One region of the Nonomuraea sp. MTCD27 genome, then DNA from elsewhere that is predicted to be linked to it. Evidence: riboswitches for the same ligand, from Rfam matches in the RefSeq annotation. Region 1 holds a riboswitch; each other region holds the start of a gene.
The links. A riboswitch is a leader RNA that binds a small molecule or an ion and turns the genes downstream of it on or off. The one in region 1 is predicted to bind cyclic di-AMP.
Positions count from the first base shown of each region.

Region 2: linked by a shared signal. The riboswitch ahead of ACBJ59_RS44845 (coiled-coil domain-containing protein) and the one ahead of ACBJ59_RS18315 (C40 family peptidase) in region 1 are both predicted to bind cyclic di-AMP.
Region 3: linked by a shared signal. The riboswitch ahead of ACBJ59_RS17310 (hypothetical protein) and the one ahead of ACBJ59_RS18315 (C40 family peptidase) in region 1 are both predicted to bind cyclic di-AMP.

Region 1 covers NZ_JBGNUW010000005.1:525,092-528,860, forward strand. Annotated here, with positions in the region: gene ACBJ59_RS18310 (3-isopropylmalate dehydrogenase) at 1-826, opposite strand, end outside; cyclic di-AMP (ydaO/yuaA leader) riboswitch at 926-1,067, shown strand; gene ACBJ59_RS18315 (C40 family peptidase) at 1,266-1,670, shown strand; gene ACBJ59_RS18320 (SSI family serine proteinase inhibitor) at 1,743-2,132, opposite strand; gene ACBJ59_RS18325 (hypothetical protein) at 2,553-2,675, shown strand; gene serA (phosphoglycerate dehydrogenase) at 3,103-3,769, opposite strand, start outside.
Region 2 covers NZ_JBGNUW010000019.1:301,814-305,582, forward strand. Annotated here, with positions in the region: gene ACBJ59_RS44835 (RIP metalloprotease) at 1-1,138, shown strand, start outside; gene ACBJ59_RS44840 (MmcQ/YjbR family DNA-binding protein) at 1,146-1,499, shown strand; gene ACBJ59_RS44845 (coiled-coil domain-containing protein) at 1,528-2,484, opposite strand; cyclic di-AMP (ydaO/yuaA leader) riboswitch at 2,490-2,629, opposite strand; gene galT (galactose-1-phosphate uridylyltransferase) at 2,698-3,769, opposite strand, start outside.
Region 3 covers NZ_JBGNUW010000005.1:323,330-327,098, reverse strand. Annotated here, with positions in the region: gene ACBJ59_RS17320 (MDR family MFS transporter) at 1-1,436, shown strand, start outside; gene ACBJ59_RS17315 (DUF5302 domain-containing protein) at 1,485-1,685, shown strand; cyclic di-AMP (ydaO/yuaA leader) riboswitch at 1,847-1,981, shown strand; gene ACBJ59_RS17310 (hypothetical protein) at 2,167-2,778, shown strand; gene ACBJ59_RS17305 (alpha/beta fold hydrolase) at 2,816-3,661, shown strand; gene ACBJ59_RS17300 (hypothetical protein) at 3,711-3,769, opposite strand, start outside.

The DNA of each region.
Region 1 (3,769 bases):
GCTCGAACATGCTGGGCGTGGTCCGCTCAGGGTTGATGTTGCCGCTGGCGGCCAGGCCGATGCCGCCCGCGACGGCCGCGCCGAGGTCGGTGATGATGTCGCCGAACAGGTTGTCGGTGACGACCACGTCGAAGCGCTCCGGCTGGGTGACGAAGAACATCGAGGCCGCGTCGATGTGGCTGTAGTCGGTGGTGACCTCGGGGTATTCCTCGGCCACCCGGTTGACCGTGCGCTGCCACAGGTCGCCGGCGTAGGTGAGGACGTTGGTCTTGTGGACGAGGGTCAGCTTCCTGCGCGGCCGCGACTTGGCCTTCTCGAACGCGTAACGCACCACGCGCTCGACACCGTGGGCGGTGTTGAGCGACTCCTGGGTGGCGATCTCGTGCGGCGTGCCGCGCCGCATGGTGCCACCGGTGCCGGCGTAGAGGCCCTCGGTGCCCTCGCGGACGACGATCATGTCGATGTCCTCGGCGGGCGTGTCGGCCAGCGGGGTCTCGACCCCGGGGAACAGCTTGACCGGCCGCAGGTTGACGTAGTGGTCGAACTCGAACCGGAGCCGCAGCAGCAGGTCGCGCTCAAGGACGCCCGGCGGCACGCTGGGGTCGCCGATGGCGCCGAGCAGGATCGCGTCGTAGCCGCGCAGCTCGTCGAGCACCGCGTCCGGCAGCGTCTCGCCGGTGCGGTGATAGCGTGCGGCGCCCAGGTCGTAGTGCGTGGGCTCGATCTTCGTGCCTACGGCCTCCAGGACCTTGAGTCCTTCGGCCACGACCTCGGTGCCGATGCCATCCCCGGGGATGACGGCCAAGCGGATGTTACGCGACTCCATGGGCGGTACCTTACCGGCTCGTCTCGTCTGACGAACACATCATCTCATTTTTCGGACGTCCGGTTTTGAGGCATTTGCGACCTTTTGACCGTTTCGTTAGAGTCCGTCTGGCCTAATCCACGCAGCCGCTGCGTGGAGCCGGGGACCCAACTTTCCCCCAGGGGCGAATCGGCACCGCCGTAGGGCCGTCTTCCAGGCCCGAGCCCGTCAGCTAACCCGGTCGGCCGCATGGAAGGACAGTGTTCTGTCTCGCATCGCCATTGCCCTGGCGGCCGGTGTCGCCGGGCTCATCCTGGCCACCCCAGCCGCCCAGGCCGCCACCGACGGACCCCGGGCCACCACGGACAAAGACACCACCACCCTGACCGGCGCCGAGATCAAGCGCATCCAGGAGGCGCAGGCCCCCACGCCCGCCTGGAAGATCGCCCTCGACTACGCCATGGACAAACGCGGCACCCCGTACGTCTGGGGCGGGACCAGCAGGAGCGGGTACGACTGCTCCGGGCTCATGCTCAGGTCCTACGAAGCCGCGGGCATCGAACTGCCGCGCACCGCCCGCGAACAGTACGGGGCATTTTCCAGGAAAATCGCATGGAACGATCTAGAGCCCGGTGACCTGGTGTTCTTCAGCAACCTGGGTCACGTGGGGATGATCTCGAAGCCCGGCTACATGGTGCATGCGCCGCGCACGGGCGACGTCGTGAAGGAGGAGAAGCTTTCGACCTGGCGCAGACAGGCGTTCGTGGGAGCGGTCCGGCCGGATCCCAAGGGCGTGCGCCAGTGGACCGAGGTGCTGAAGCAGCGCCGGTCCTCCGCCCCGGCCACGCTCACCGCCACCCTCTGAGAAGCCGAGAGCGGCCCCGCGAGCCCGGGGCCGCTCTCTTTCAGGTCGCCTCAGGGGCTCTCTTCCAGGTCGTCAGGGCACGATCGGGGCGGCCAGGCGCTCCACGAAGCAGGGGTTCGGGTACTGCTCGGCGAGGTCCAGCGGCTCGCCGTGGAAATGACCGTGGATCTGGACATCGACGGGGTCGAAGATCCGCGGGCACGGGACGTCCGGGCGGAACCGGATCTGGTCGAGGTCACCGCCGATCTCGCGCAGCCTGTCGCAGGCGGCGAACGGGTCGGGGTGGTTACCGTCGTCCGGGTCGCAGATCAGGACCCAGCGCTGGGCCACACCACCGTGGTACTTGGTGATGGTCAGCTCGGCCGCCTGCGCGTGGGCGGGAGCGGCGAGCAGGGCCGCGGTGGCCAGCGCGGGGACGGCGACGGCGACGGCGCGGCGGATCGCGGTCAGGGAAGCGTGCATGGGGGGAACCTCCTCATGGAATGGATACGCAGCGCGACGCTACCAGCACTCTCCGTATCCACAACGGCAGGTGTCCGTACCCCCTGTCCCAGGCGTAGCGTGGCGGCGGATCGACCACGACTTCACCGGGACGGGCATCGGACCCGGCGGCGCCAGGCCGTGGCGCTCAGCCGCCGTCGGTCAGCTGGTACGACGTGGGCTACTCGGAGGTCATCGAGCTGCGCGACAGGCTGTTCCCCGGGCGCGCAGGCCACGCCACGATCGGGTCATCGGTCACCGATCTGGCGTGGCTGGAGCGGGTCCCCGGCGACGCTCCCGCGCTGGTGGTCACCGAGGGCCTGCTCTACTACCTCGACCCGGCCGAGGGCGCCGCGCTGCCGCGGGCGATCGTGGAGCGCTTCCCGGGCCGGGCCTGTGGCGGTGAGCGCGTTCGACCTCGACGGATTCGACCGCCTGTCGATCACGCACCGCATCTCGGCCTGGATCGTCGGCGCCCTGCCGGCGATGAGGCGGACGGCCGTGTTCTACCGGCTGGAGTTCTGAGGGGCGCCGCCGTTGTCGCGGCGGTCCAGCGCGGTCTGGACGGCCTCGGCCGCCTCGTCGTCGTGGTCTTCGGCACGGTTCCAGGCATACATCTCGTACATGGGATTCATCTCTTCTCGCGGGCGCGTTCCAGAATTCCTGAAGGGGGAAGCCGGACTCCGGTCGCGAATCCGACCGGGCCTGATCTCGTGGTCCGGGTCACGGACCGGACGAAGGGACTTAGTGGCCGACGCCAACGCCGCTCTCCGCGGCGGGTCGTCGACCTGCCCTAACAGGCCCCGCCGCGGCAGGTAATGAGTACGAGAACCTGGCGCATTACCCGTCACAGTACCCGAGCATGCTGCTTGGATGTCCTACTATCTCGCATCGTGAGACGCAAGGGGGCCGTCACCCAAGACGGGTGACGGCCCCCGGCCGGTGTGGGAGGTCAGTCCTCCAGGTCCACCGAACGGCCGCTCTCGGCGCCGATCTCGGCCCCGATCTGCTCGACGACCTCGGCGGGGATGGCGGAGTCGACGGTCAGCGCGATGAGCGCCTTGCCGCCCTTGACGTCACGGGCCACCTGCATCGAGGCGATGTTGATGTTGTGCTCGCCGAGCAGCCTGCCCACCACGCCGACGATGCCGGGACGGTCGGTGTAGGTGTAGAAGCACAGGTGGGCCGTCGGCTCGATCTCCATCTCGTAGCCGTTGACCTCGACGATCTTGGTGATCTGGCGCGGCCCGGAGAGCGTGCCGGAGACCGAGACCGTACGGCCGTCGGCGAGCACGCCGCGCACGGTCACCACGTTGCGCCAGTCGGGGCTCTCGGAGCTGGTCACCAGCTCGACGGTGATGCCGCGGTCCTTGGCCAGCAGCGGGGCGTTGACGTAGGTGACCTGCTCCTCGATCACGTCGGCGAACACGCCCTTGAGGGCGGCCAGCTCGATCACCCGCACGTCCTGGGAGGCGATCTCGCCGCGCACCTCGACGTCGAGCTTGGTGGCGACCTCGCCGGCCAGCGCGGTGAAGACCCGGCCGAGCTTCTCGGCCAGCGGCAGGCCCGGCTTGACGTCCTCGGCGACCGCCCCGCCCTGGACGTTGACGGCGTCGGGC
Region 2 (3,769 bases), on a different contig from region 1:
CGAATACGGCATCAAGTGGATCCCGTTCGGTGGCTACATCCGCATGATCGGCATGCTGCCGCCGCGTCCTGGCGATGAGCCCGGCAAGCTCAGGAGCACCGCGACGGGCCCGTGGCAGGGCCTGATCGAGTCCGCCCGCGACGCCGCCCAGGAAGAGGTGCGGCCGGGCGACGAGGAGAAGGTCTTCTACCGGAAGAAGTGGTGGCAGAAGGTCATCATCATGTCCGGCGGCCCGGCGATGAACTTCGTGCTCGCCTTCGTCTTCTTCAGCATCCTGCTGGTCGGCATCGGCCTGCCCACGCTGGCCCCGATCGTCTCGCCCGAGACCAACACGTGCGTGATCCCGATCTCGGAGCAGCGTACGGAGTGCAAGCCCACCGACAAGCCCACCCCCGCCGTCCAGGCGGGCATGAAGCCCGGCGACCACATCGTCGCCTTCAACGGCCAGAAGATCGGCTCCTGGGACGACGCCACCCGCCTGATCCGCTCCCACGGTCCCGGCGCGGTGCGGCTGGGCATCGTCCGCGACGGCAAGCCGATGACGGTCAACGTCACGCTCATCGCCCAGGACCGGCCCAACCTGGAGGACCCGCAGAAGATCGACAAGAACGTCGGCTTCCTCGGCGTGCTGCCCACCGAGGTCATGCAGCAGCAGACCATGGGCCAGGTCATCGGCTACATGGGCGAGCTGACGGCCAGGGTGGCCGGCTCGCTGCTCAACCTGCCGGAGAAGATGGTCGGCGTCTGGCACGCGGCCTTCTCCGGCGAGGAGCGCGACCCCGAGGGCCCCGTGGGCGTGGTCGGCGCGGGCCGCATGGGTGGCGAGATCCTGGCCTCCGACCAGCTGTCCACCGAGAAGAAGATCGCCATCTTCATCAACCTGCTGGCCGGCTTCAACCTCGCGATCGGCATGTTCAACCTCATCCCGCTGCTGCCGCTCGACGGCGGCCACATCGCCGGCGGGCTGTGGGAGGGCATCAAGCGGGCGTTCGCCAGGATCATGCGGCGGCCGGAGCCGGCTCACGTGGACATCGCCAAGGTGCTGCCGCTGACGTACGCGATCGCGATCGTGATGATGATCATGGCGGGCCTGCTCGTCTACGCCGACCTGGTCAACCCGCTCACGCTGACGAACTGAGGCCGCCGTGGACGCCCTGGAGCGGCTGCGGGGCCTGTGCCTGGCGCTGCCCGAGACGACCGAGCGGCTCTCGCACGGGGAGCCGACGTGGTTCGTCAGGGGCAAGAAGACGTTCGTGATGTTCGCCGATCACCATCATGACGATCGGCTGGCGTTCTGGTGCGCGGCCCCGCCCGGGGTGCAGGAGGAGATGGTGGCGGAGGACCCCGAGAGGTTCTTCCGGCCACCGTACGTGGGGCATCGGGGGTGGCTGGGGGTCTACCTGGACGTGCCGGACGTGGACTGGGCGGAGATCGCGGAGATCGTGACGGACGCCTACCGCCGGATCGCCCCCCAGTCCCTCGCCGCACGCCTGCCCTGACCCCGGGCCCGGCGCGGGTCGCCGCGGGTCAGTTCATCGAGATGTGCACGTGGTCGAAGTGGTTCTCGGTGACGCTGCCCCGGTCGGACATCGTGCTCCAGCCCGATCCGTGGTTGATCCGCTGCTTCCAGATCACGTACTTGACGCCCAGCTTGTTCTGGTTCTTGATCGCCCAGGCCGCGATCCGGTCGCCGAGTGCGTTGTTGACGGCGGTGGGCATCGAGCCGCCCGTGCTCATCATGAAGTCGCAGGCCCGGCCGAGCGGGTGCTCGCCGCTGGAGCCCGAGCGGAAGCAGCCCACCTCGAACGGCAGCGAGAAGTTCTTCTCCACCTGAGCCTTCATCAGCCGCGTACGCGAGGTGATGTTGTCCGTTCCCGTGGGCAGTTCGGGCGCCCAGGAGCCGTCGGACTTGCGGCCGGTGCCGAACGGCACCAGGTCCTCGAGCTTGTCCTTGATGTCGTCGATGACGTCCTCGGCCTCGTCGCGCTGCTCGGCCACCGTGGCCGTGTCCGACTCGATCCGGGCCGCCAGCGCCGCGGCCTCCTCGCTGGCCTGCTGCTTGTCGTCGCGGGCCGTGGCGACGCCCTGCACGACGGCCTGCTGCTCGGCGGTGAGCTGTTCGAGCAGGGCCGCGCTGCTGGCGTTCTGGGGCAGCATCAAGGTGGGTACGGACGGGTCGGCGTTCTGGTAGCGCAGGCGGGCGATCTCGGCGACCCGCTGCTCGGCCGTGGTCAGCGCCTGCTCGGCGGTGGCCAGCCTGGCCTCGGCCGTCTCGGCGGCCTGCTGGGCCTTGGCCAGCTCGACGCGCTTGAGGTTGTACCGCTCGATGAGCTTGTCGACCTTGGTGTTGAGCTGTTTGAGCTGGGCGCGGAGTTCGGCTTCCGTGGGTTTGGGGGCTCCCGACGCCGCGGTCGCCGGGAGGACGGCGATGGCGGCGGCGGCGATGAGACCGATGGCAAGAGTCGCGGGGGACGAAGCCGCCACGTAGGTGTTCCTCTCCCTCTGCCGGCCGGGTTAGCTGACGGGTTCGGGCAGGGGAGTTGATCCCTACCGCCGAAGCGGATTCACCCCAGGTGCGATGGGTCCCCGGCTCCCGGGCGACGCGCTCGGGATTAGGCGTGCCACGGCTGTTTCGGCCGGTGCATATGGGGATATTAGTGGTAGATCACGAGTCATGCGACCTTAAGTAGAAATCTATTAGTGATCTACTTGTGATCGAAGCATGCGTGCCGCCTCCTCCGGCAGCACGTCGTTGACGAAGGCGCCCATCGCGGACTCCGAGCCGGCCAGATACTTGAGCTTGTTCGCCGCCCGCCGGATGCTGAACAGCTCCAGGTGCAGATAGCCCAGCTCCCGGTCCTGGCGTACGGGTGCCTGGTGCCAGGCCGACACGTACGGCATCACCACCCCGAACAGCCCGTCCAGCGCCCGCAGGACCGAGGTGTAGAGGGGCGCGAACGCGTCCCGCTCCTCCTCCGTGAGCGCGGCCAGGTCGGGCACCTGCCGGTGCGGATAGAGGTGCACCTCGAACGGCCAGCGCGCGGCGGCGGGCACGAAGGCCGTCCACAGCTCGTTGGCGGCCACCACCCGTGTCCCCGCCTCCCGCTCGGCGGCCAGCACGTCGGCGAACAGGTTGCCCGGCCCCTTGTACCGGGCCGCCGCGCCGAGCTGCAGCCTGGTCCTGGGCGTGACGTACGGGTAGGCGTAGATCTGGCCGTGCGGGTGGGCGAGCGTGATGCCGATCTCCGCGCCCCGGTTCTCGAAGCAGAACACCTGCTCCACGCCCTCGATCGTGGACAGCTCGGCCGTGCGGTCGGCCCACGCCTCCATGACGAGCCCCACCTGGTCGTCGGAGAGCTTGGAGAAGGAGGACGAGTGGTCGGAGGTGAAGCACACCACTTCACACCGGCCCACACCCGGACGGACTTCGCTCAGGCCGCCCACTTCCTCGTAAGTCCCGAAATTTCCGGAGAAAGAGGGGAAGCGGTTCTCGAACACCACCACGTCGTAGTCGTGGGCGGGGATCTCCGACGACCGCGTGTCCGACGACGGGCACAACGGGCACTCGGCCGTGCCGCCGGTCGGCAGAAACGTCCGCGTCTGCCGGTGCCCGGCGATCGCGATCCACTCCTCGGTCAGCGGGTCGTAACGCAGCTCGGAGGCCACGGGGCGGGGCTCCAGCGGCCGCCGGTCGATCGCACTCCTGTCGGCGTCGTCACGCCGGTCGAAGTAGATGAGCTCCCGGCCGTCGGCCAGATGGGTGATGGTG
Region 3 (3,769 bases), 200 kb from region 1:
AGGCGCGGGGCAATGGGCTGGTGCTCCTGGCCGTGCTCGGCGGGATGTTCCTGGCGATGCTGGACCAGACGATCGTGGGCACGGCGCTGCCCCGCATCACGGCGGAGCTGGGCGGCAGCGGGCTCTACACCTGGGTGGTGACCGCCTATCTGCTCACCTCCACGGTGACCGTGCCGCTCTACGGCAGGCTGTCCGACCAGCACGGCAGGAAGCCGCTGCTGCTCATCGGCATGGTGGTGTTCGTGCTGGGCTCGGCGCTGTGCGGGGTGGCTCAGGACATGGTGCAGCTCATCGTGTTCCGCGCGGTGCAGGGGCTCGGCGCGGGCGCGCTGCTGCCGCTGTCGATCGCGTTGATGATGGAGATGTTCCCGCCGGGGTCGAACGGCGCCCGGGCGCAGGGGGCGATCGGCGGGGTGATGGGGCTGACGTTCCTGGCGGGGCCGTTCCTGGGCGGGTTGTTCACCGACCACGCGAGCTGGCGCTGGGCCTTCTACGTGAACGTGCCCCTCGGGGCCGTGCTGATCGCCATCGTCGCGCTGCGCCTGCCGAGGCGGCCCGGAACGGGCGGCGGGCGCCCCGACTACGCGGGCATCGCCGTCTTCACCGTGGCCATCAGTGCGCTGCTGCTGGGGCTGACCGAGAAGGGCCTGGACGGCCACACGTGGACGGACGCCGCCGTGGCCGGGCCGATCCTGCTCGCGCTGGTGCTGCTGGCGGTGTTCGTGGCCGTCGAGCGGCGGGCGGCGAGCCCGATCATGCCCATGGGCCTGTTCGCCAACCGCACGTACACGCTGGTGAACCTGACCTCGTTCTGCACCGCGTTCTGCATGTACGCCGGGGTCGTCTTCCTGCCGCGCTATTTCCAGGAGGCGCTGGGTGTCAGCGCCACCGAGTCAGGGCTGCGGATCTACCCGATGACGCTGGCCATGGTGGCGGGCAGCGTGCTGATGGGCACGCTGATGTCCAGGACCAGGGTGTACAAGCCGTGGCTGGTCGCCTCGCCGTTCCTGCTGGTCACCGGCGCGGTGCTGTGCCTCGGCCTGACGCCGGCCACCGGCGGCCTGGCGCTGGCGCTGTGGATGTTGCCGCTGGGGCTGGGGATGGGCCCGATGCTGTCCGGGCTGACGGTGGCGGCACAGCAGTCGGTCGAGCCGCGGCACCTCGGCGTGGCCTCGGCCAACCTGACCTTCTTCCGGCAGATCGGCGGCTCGGTGGCGCTGGCCGTCGGCGGCACCCTCTACACCGCGGAGGTCGCCGCGAGCGCGCCCGCGCACGGGATGGCCGCCGCGCACGCCTCCGCGGCGGCCGTGGTCATCCCGTCGCTGGGAGTGGTGGGGGCGATGATCGCCCTGGTGGCGCTGGTGGCCATGCCGAACAAGCGGCTGGAGGCGCCGTCCGTGCCGCAACACAAGGTTGAGGCCGGTTTCGCGTCATAAGCGGCTCCATGCGAAGCTGTGATTGTCCCCAACACCATGGAGGTCCTCATGGCGGATACACCGGAGCCGGAAGTCAGCGAAACTCCCGAGGACGAGATGAAGCGCAAGTTCCGCGAGGCGCTGGAGCGCAAGCGCGACCAGGCCGCGGGCTCAGGCGCCGGTGGCAGGGGCGTCGACCCATCGAAGATCCACGGGGCGCACGGTCCGGCTACGAGTAAGAGATCGTTCAGGCGCAAGAGCGGCGGCTGAGGCTGGATTTCTCAGGGGGTACGGCATGCCGTGCCCCCTTTCTCTTTACCTTCGAAGGTAGATCTTCGACTCTTTCATACGATTCGTTTGCGTTTGTCCGAATCGGTAGTTAGAGTAATCGCCATTACCAGCCGGTGACCTAGTCCTTACCCAAGATGGACCACCGGTTGGCGCCGAATCCCGAACCATCGGGAACCGGGGAACCACCTCACTGGGGTGAATCCGGCCGCGTGCCGGTAGGGCATCTCCACGCCCGAACCCGTCAGCTAACCCGGTAGGCGTGATGGAGAGGAAACATTACCCCATGCACCACCGCGTCGTACCCCCAGACAGCGCCGTGCCGGCCGCCCACTGAGCGGTCCCCTTCCTCAAGGCTCGTATTTTGCGCTCCGCGCAGCATCGTCAGGTGCTCTAGCTCCGCTGCGCGTGCTCCCCCTGTGAGCGCAACTCCCTGTCCCCTCGCGAAGGGTTTCACTTTTTCATGTCTGCTCGATTTGGCCTGCGTTCCTTCACCCTCCTCACCACCTCCGCCATCGCAGCGCTGACCATCGTCGGCACTCCCGCCCACGCCGACACCGACACAGACGAGAAGGTCCTGCTCAAGGGCTCCACCACGGCGTCGTACTTCTGGGACGACTCCTCCGGCCGCGCCGGCGACACCGGCCTGCCCGCCAGCGGCAAGCCCATGCAGAAGGGGCTGGCCGCCAGCCCGAGCTGGCCGCTGCTGACCGAGGGCTACGTGGTCTACAAGGGCAAGAAGATGCCCTTCTTCGTGGGTGACCGCGGCCCCGGCGCTCCCTCCAACCGCGGCATCATGCTCGACCTCGACGCCAAGACGTTCGCCGAGCTGACCGGCGGCGAGTTCAACTCCGACACCCTGGGAGTGGACGGCGTCGGCGGCCAGGGGCACATCGAGGTCGACTACGTCATCACCAAGTGGGGTGACGGCGTGGGCAAGAAGAACTACCCGGTCGCGTTCTCGACCGGCGCCTGGGCCGAGCGTGACCGTAACCCGGCCACCCCGCCGCAGGCGGAGGAGTCCTCGTCGCAGGGCGGCGTGCTCCTCTCGGGCCCCGTTCCCGCCGAGCACTGACTTTACGCGGGCTGACCAGAATGTCATTCTGGTCGTCGTGACCACGCGCGTAGCCGCAAACGGCATCGAAATCGCCTACGAGAGCTTCGGCTCACCGTCGGGACGTCCCCTGCTCCTCATCATGGGGCTCGGCGCCCAGCTCATCCAATGGGACGAAGGGCTCTGCGAGCTGCTCGCGGAGCAGGGACATCACGTCGTACGGTTCGACAACCGCGACGTCGGCCTGTCGACGCACTTCCACGACCTGGGGGTGCCCGCGATGGGCACGCCCTCGCCGTACCTGCTGGACGACCTGGCCGACGACACCGCGGGCCTCATGGACGCCCTCGGCTGGCCGGCCGCCCACGTGGTGGGAGCCTCGATGGGCGGGATGATCGCCCAGACGCTGGCCATCCGGCATCCGGCGCGGGTGCTGACCCTGACCTCGATCATGTCCACGCCCGGCCCCTCCGTCGCCCCGCCCACGGAGGCCGCGTCCGCGGTGCTGATGGGCCGGCCGGCCGCCGACCGCGAGGCGGTGCTGGCGCAGGCCGTGCAGACCTGGTCCGTCATCGGCTCGCCCGGCTACGAGCTGGACCGGGAGAGGATCGCCGCGATGGCCGGGCTGGCCTACGACCGCTGCTTCGACCCGGCCGGCACGGCCCGGCAACTGGCCGCCATCATGAGGTCGGGGGACCGTACGGAGCTGCTGGCCTCGGTGGCGGTGCCCGCGCTGGTGCTGCACGGGGAGGCCGACCCGCTGGTCCCGGTGGCCGGCGGTCGCGCGACGGCGGCGGCCATCCCGGGGGCGCGGCTGGTGACGTACCCGGGGATGGGGCACGACCTGCCGCGCGCGCTCTGGCCCGACTTCGTCACCGAGATCACCAAGCTGACCTCCGCCTGACGCTCGCCGGTGGCCCCCCCCGCCGGGGAGCGGGCCACCATGAGGGCGGTCAGACCTCCAGCTTCCCCTCGATGCCCTTGAGCTGGTGCCGGGCCAGCGCCAGGTTGG